Regions from separate parts of the Phytopseudomonas flavescens genome, predicted to be linked through region 1. Evidence: predicted binding sites of a transcription regulator. Region 1 holds the regulator's gene; each other region holds the start of a gene.
The links. Region 1 encodes FliA, which starts transcription of late flagellar genes. Its sites were predicted from a motif close to CTAAAGTTTNNNNNNNNNNNGCCGNTAA; they were not measured.
Positions count from the first base shown of each region.

Region 1 (2,202 bases):
GCGAAGTGCTGGTTGTGCTCGCCACGGCAGCGCACAATGGCCCTAAGGCTTAAAGCGAAGTTAGATAAGGTGTGTAGATAACATGGGTATGCATCCCGTACAGGTGATCGCGGTGACCGGCGGCAAAGGCGGCGTTGGCAAGACCAATGTGTCGGTGAATTTGTCGCTGGCGTTGGCGGATCTCGGTCGGCGCGTAATGCTCATGGATGCCGACCTCGGTCTGGCCAACGTCGACGTGCTGCTCGGCCTGACGGCCAAGCGCACCCTGGCCGATGTCATCGACGGCCAGTGCGAACTGCGAGACGTGGTTCTGCAGGGGCCTGGCGGCATTCGTATCGTTCCCGCGGCCTCCGGCACCCAGAGCATGGTGCAGCTCACGCCCATGCAGCACGCCGGCCTGATCCAGGCCTTCAGCGACATCAGCGACAACCTCGACGTCCTGATCGTGGATACCGCCGCCGGTATCGGCGACTCGGTGGTGAGCTTCGTGCGCGCCGCCCAGGAAGTGCTGGTGGTGGTGTGCGATGAACCCACCTCGATCACCGATGCCTACGCGCTGATCAAGCTCCTCAACCGTGACCACGGCATGAACCGTTTCCGGGTGCTCGCCAATATGGCGCACAGCCCGCAGGAAGGCCGTAATCTCTTTGCTAAGCTGACCAAGGTGACCGACCGTTTTCTGGATGTCGCGCTGCAGTACGTGGGCGCGGTGCCGTACGACGAATCGGTACGCAAGGCCGTACAGAAACAACGTGCGGTGTATGAGGCGTTCCCTCGCTCGAAGTGCGCGCTGGCGTTCAAGGCGATTGCCCAGAAGGTGGATGCGTGGCCACTGCCGGCCAATCCGCGAGGCCATCTGGAATTCTTCGTTGAGCGCCTGGTGCAACAACCGACTGCAGACACGGCTGTATGACGACAGCCTCTGGACTCCGTATGTACAGCAAGGCAACAGCACGAGATTCACAGCATCAGTTGATCGAACGTTACGCGCCGTTGGTCAAGCGCATTGCCTATCACCTGTTGGCGCGGTTGCCCGCCAACGTGCAGGTGGATGATCTGATCCAGGCCGGGATGATCGGTCTGCTCGAGGCATCGCGCAAATATGACGCCGGCAAGGGCGCCAGTTTCGAGACGTTCGCCGGCATTCGCATTCGTGGCGCCATGCTCGATGAGGTCCGCAAGGGCGACTGGGCACCGCGTTCGGTACACCGCAACAGCCGTATGGTCAGCGACGCAATCAGAAAAATCGAAGCCAGAACGGGGCGAGACGCTAAAGATCAGGAGGTTGCTGCCGAACTCCAATTGAGTCTCGAAGATTACTACGGCATTCTTGGCGACACTTTGGGCAGCCGCCTGTTCAGTTTCGACGACCTGTTGCAGGAAGGCGAAAGCGGCGGACTGCAGGAAGACACGAATTCTTTGCACCATGGGCCATCGCATGAACTGGAAGACGATCGTTTCCAGGCCGCGCTGGTGGATGCCATCAGCAACCTGCCGGAGCGTGAGCGGTTGGTGTTGTCGCTGTATTACGACGAGGAATTGAACCTCAAGGAAATCGGCGAGGTACTGGGAGTGAGTGAGTCGCGGGTCAGCCAATTGCACAGTCAGTGTGCCGCGCGTTTACGCGCGCGGTTGGTGGAATGGCGCGCATAGGGAAATTTCAGGCGCTGGACATACACAGTGGACGCAGCAAAGCCGGGCGCAATAGGTTTGCGGCGTTCCGCCAGGCCGGTTTCACGATTTATAAGCGCTTTGGAATGCCGAGGCGTTTTAGGACTGTACGGAGGTCGACTTGGACAAGAACATGAAAATCCTCATCGTCGATGATTTCTCGACGATGCGACGGATCATCAAGAACCTCTTGCGTGATCTGGGGTTCACCAACACCGCGGAGGCCGACGACGGCACCACCGCATTGCCGATGCTGCAGAGCGGTAGCTTCGACTTCCTGGTGACCGACTGGAACATGCCGGGCATGAGTGGCATCGATTTGCTGCGCGCAGTGCGTGCCGACGAGCGCCTCAAGCAGATGCCCGTGCTGATGGTTACGGCAGAAGCCAAGCGTGATCAGATCATCGAGGCCGCCCAGGCCGGTGTGAACGGCTATGTGGTCAAGCCATTCACTGCCCAGGTGCTCAAGGAAAAGATCGAGAAAATCTTCGAGCGGGTCAACGGCTGATGTCTGCCGCGAGGTTGTTATGG
Region 1 covers NZ_JACBYV010000001.1:2,241,693-2,243,894, reverse strand. Annotated here, with positions in the region: gene fleN (flagellar synthesis regulator FleN) at 83-913, shown strand; gene fliA (RNA polymerase sigma factor FliA) at 910-1,653, shown strand; gene FHR27_RS09840 (chemotaxis response regulator CheY) at 1,805-2,179, shown strand; gene FHR27_RS09835 (protein phosphatase CheZ) at 2,199-2,202, shown strand, end outside.

Region 2 (2,202 bases), 1.3 Mb from region 1:
CTGCGGGTCATACCCTGCATGGCCTCGAGCAACTGGCCGAGTTCGTCATGGCGGTCCTGAGGCAGATCCTGGCTGAGGTCACCACCGGCGATGCGCTGGGCGAAGGCCACGGTCTGGCGCAGCGGTGCGACGATGGAACGGCTGATGCTCAGCGCCGCGAACAGGCCGATCAACACGGCCGCGCCGCCCATGCTGCCGAGCAGCAACATGGCGCTGCGGCTGTCATCGTTCATGCTCTGCTCTTCGATGTTCTTGGCCTGTTCGGCCAGCGCAAGCACCTGATCGGCCTGCTGGAGCATGGCGGCATCACTGGCCTTGCTCTGTTCGTAGAGCTGCTGGAAATTGGTGAACGCCTGCTGGTAGGTGCCAAGCGCCAGCAGGGCGGCCTCGATCGCGCGCTTCTGATCGTCGTTGAGCCACACCATCAGGCCGCTGGCCGATGATTGCAGGTCGTAACTGACGAAGTTCCAGTCTTCCAGCGCAGCCGGCGAGCCATCGATGATGAACTGGCTTTCGTGGCCGCGCAGTTCGAGCATGCGCTTGCTGAGGTTGGAGGCGGTTTCCGCCAGGGTCAGCGGGTCGCTGCCGCGCAGTTGGTCGCCGGCCAGGCGCAATTCACGCACGGCGTCGTACATGCCCAGCTCGATCATCTCGAACTGACTACGCGCTTCCTGGGCCGCTTCGCCCATCTGGGTACGGGCTTCGCTGGCGCGAGCCTGCTGCTGCACGCTGGCGTCGAACTGCTGAAGATAGTCCGCGGTGGCGGTGTCCATGGCCTGCAGACGTTCACGTTCGGCGGGGGTGGCACTGGCTATCTGCTCGGCCAGGCCGGCACGCACCTTGGCGAGCTGCTCACGCATGCGCTGCGCATCGGCTTCGCTGTGGCTGATGGCGTAATCGCGCTCCATGCGCCGCGCACCGAGTATCTGCGCGTCGATGGTCGACAGCCCGAGGGACTGGGCGTGCCCCGTCATCACCGCCTGCACGGCGACGAAACCACTGCCGGTCACGGCAACGGTCAGCAACAGCACCAGGCCAAAGCCCATCAGAAGTTTCTTGCCTACGGAAAGGTCGACGAACAGTCGAGTGGCAGAATGCAACATCCTAAGCGGCTCCATTTATTTTTATAGATTGCAGTGCTCGAGCGCCGTCATGGCGACGCTACTCATGGCTCCAGAAAGGTCATCGGCCAACGGGCAAAAACCCTTAGCAAAAAGACAGCGCCATTAATTTGCCACTATACCTGCAGGTTCACTGAGAGGTTTGCTGTAGCGCAACAAAAGGTTGCAGCGCGGCAGCAGATGGCACAAATGACACCCGCAGCCTTGCACTGCGGGTGTTGCGGGTAGCCAGGCGGCTACCGAGCGAGCCGACGCTGGCGCAGCTGGAAGCAGCCCCAGATGAACAGCAGCCAGAACGGGATGGCGAACACCGACATGCGAATGCCCGGAATGAACAGCATCACGCCAAGGATGAACAGCACGAACGCCAGGCACAGGTAGTTGGCGAAGGGAAACCAGAAGGCGTTGAACGACGGTTCGACGCCCTTGGCCTGCATGGCCTTGCGGAATTTGATGTGGGCCAGGCTGATCATCGCCCAGTTGATCACCAGCGCGGCGACCACCAGGGACATCAGCAGCTCCAGGGCGCTCTTGGGTACCAGATAGTTGACCACCACGCAGACCAGCGTGAAGGCCGCCGAGAAGAAGATCGCCAGCACCGGCACACCGCGCTTGTCGACCTTGAGCAGCGCTTTGGGCGCATTGCCCTGCTCTGCCAGGCCGTAGAGCATGCGGCTGTTGCAGTACACGCCACTGTTGTAGACCGACAACGCCGCGGTGAGCACCACGAAGTTGAGGATGTGCGCAGCGGTGTCGCTGCCGATCAGCGAGAAGATCTGCACGAAGGGGCTGCTGCCGTAGGAGTCGCCACCGGCGGTGAGAGTCGCCACCAGATCGTCCCAGGGATGCAGCGACAGCAGCACGGTCAGCGCGCCGATGTAGAAGATCAGGATGCGATAGACCACCTGGTTGATCGCCTTGGGGATCACCGTTCGCGGCTGATCGGCTTCGGCCGCGGTGATGCCCACCAGCTCCAGGCCGCCGAACGAGAACATGATGATGGCCATCATCATCACCAGCCCCGAAATGCCGTTGGGGAAGAAGCCGCCGTGGCTCCACAGGTTGCTCACCGATGCCTGCT
Region 2 covers NZ_JACBYV010000001.1:902,051-904,252, reverse strand. Annotated here, with positions in the region: gene FHR27_RS27420 (methyl-accepting chemotaxis protein) at 1-1,103, opposite strand, end outside; gene FHR27_RS03890 (amino acid permease) at 1,358-2,202, opposite strand, start outside.
Region 2: FHR27_RS27420 (methyl-accepting chemotaxis protein) is a predicted target of FliA. The motif match lies at 1,183-1,210, and genes of this name have one in related genera.

Region 3 (2,202 bases), 1.5 Mb from region 1:
CAGGATCGGCACGAAGGCCTGGGAAAAGGCTCCTTCGGCGAAAATGCGCCGCAACAGGTTGGGCAGTTTGAACGCCACCACGAAAGCATCCGAGGCGATGCCCGCCCCGAAGATCCGCGCCATGATGGTGTCCCGCACGAAACCGAGAATGCGCGACAGCATGGTGATGGAACTGACCGCGGCCAGCGACTTGAGAAGATTCATTCGGCAGGGATGCTCTATCGACGATTACAGGGCCCACTACGCGCAACGCCCGTCGCACGCCAGCAACAGACCGCGACACCGCACGAAGGTGCGGCGCCACAAGTGCGGGCCGGGAGTGTAGAATCGCCGGCCCGATAAAGCATCCTTTCTTGCAACGGCTCTACGACGACTGACCAAGGATCGACCTTGACAAGTGCTTCGCTCGCCTGCATGATTCGCGGCCTTATTTGTCTGTAACCCCTTAGTTTTCGAGGAGCTTGACGGTGGCCAATACACCTTCTGCCAAAAAACGCGCAAAACAGGCTGAGAAGCGTCGTAGCCATAACGCCAGCCTGCGCTCCATGGTTCGTACCTACATCAAGAACGTAGTCAAGGCTATCGACGCCAAAGACCACGAAAAAGCACAAGCTGCTTACGTTCTGGCTGTGCCTGTTATCGACCGTATGGCCGACAAAGGCATCATCCACAAGAACAAGGCCGCTCGTCACAAGAGCCGCCTGAACGGTCACGTAAAAGCACTCAGCCAAGCTGCTGCTTAAGCGTCCCGTTTCGTGAAAAACCGACCTCAGGGTCGGTTTTTTATTGCCTGAAGAAAAGTACGATCAACGACCCCCGGACCATTTCAAGCCCGCGAGAACCCTGCCGATACCCTCAACATCGTCCGCTGCATGGTGCGCGGATAACGGAAAGGATGTCTGCTATGTGGTCGAGAGGATTGGATATAGGAAAGCGCGCCGGCCTGGCATTCGCATTGCTGGCAGCCCTGCTGCTAGGGCTCGGGCTTTTCGCGCTGTCGCAGATGAATCGCATGGACAGCGCCTCGGACCAGATCCGCGACAACTGGTTACCGTCACTGATCACCGCCGAAGGCCTGGCCACCAACATAGGCCGCATCCGTGCCCTGACGCTACGCAGCGTACTACTGACCGACGAAGCCGAACGGCAGAGCACCCTCGGCACCATCGACGGCCTGGTGAAGGCGGTTCCGGGACAGTTCGACGCCTACGCCAAACTGGTCAGCTCGCCCCAGGAGCAGGCACTGCTCGATCAGCTTCATAAAGCCTACGACGAATACTCCAACCTGCAGCAGCAGGTAGTCGGCGCGGCGCGCGCCGGGCGCATCGACGAAGCCACGCGCCTGGCCAATGGCCCGCTGTCCACCTATGCCGACGGGCTGGCGGCAGCGATCAAGAGCATTTCCAGCTTCAATAATGACGGCGCCATACAATCCACGGACGCCAGTCAGGCCGCCTTCGATGACGCACAACAAATGGTCATCGCCACCCTGGTCGCCAGCCTGGCACTGACCGTACTGCTGGCCGTGGTGCTGACCCGCAGCATCGTCGTGCCACTGGGCGAATCGCTGCGCGTCGCCGAAGTCATCGCGGCTGGCGACCTGACGCAAAGCATCCAAGTGAAGGGCACGGATGAGCCGGCTCGCCTGATGACCGCCCTGCAGGTCATGCAGAAGAACCTGCACGCCGCCATCCAGAGCATTTCCGACTCCTCGAACCAGCTGGCGTCCGCCTCCGAAGAACTGCATGCGGTCACCGAAGACTCCACGCGCGGCCTGCATCAGCAGAATACCGAAATCGAACAGGCCGCCACCGCGGTCAACGAGATGACTGCCGCCGTGGAAGAAGTGGCGCGCAACGCGGTAAGCACCTCGGAAGCCTCCCAGGCATCGAACAGCACAGCCCTGAGGGGCCGCGAGCAGGTACGTGAAACCGTCGAGTCGATCAGCCAGCTGACCCGAGACGTAACCGCCACATCCAGTGAAGTGGAACAGCTCGCCGAGCGGATTCGCGAAATCAGCAAGGTGCTCGACGTGATTCGCTCCATCGCCGAGCAAACCAACCTGCTCGCCCTCAACGCAGCCATCGAAGCGGCACGAGCCGGCGATGCCGGGCGCGGATTCGCCGTGGTCGCCGACGAGGTTCGCGCACTGGCGCACCGCACTCAGCAGTCGACCCAGGAAATCGAGGGCATGATCGGCGG
Region 3 covers NZ_JACBYV010000001.1:3,773,350-3,775,551, forward strand. Annotated here, with positions in the region: gene murJ (murein biosynthesis integral membrane protein MurJ) at 1-204, opposite strand, end outside; gene rpsT (30S ribosomal protein S20) at 468-743, shown strand; gene FHR27_RS16870 (methyl-accepting chemotaxis protein) at 905-2,202, shown strand, end outside.
Region 3: FHR27_RS16870 (methyl-accepting chemotaxis protein) is a predicted target of FliA. The motif match lies at 826-853, and genes of this name have one in related genera.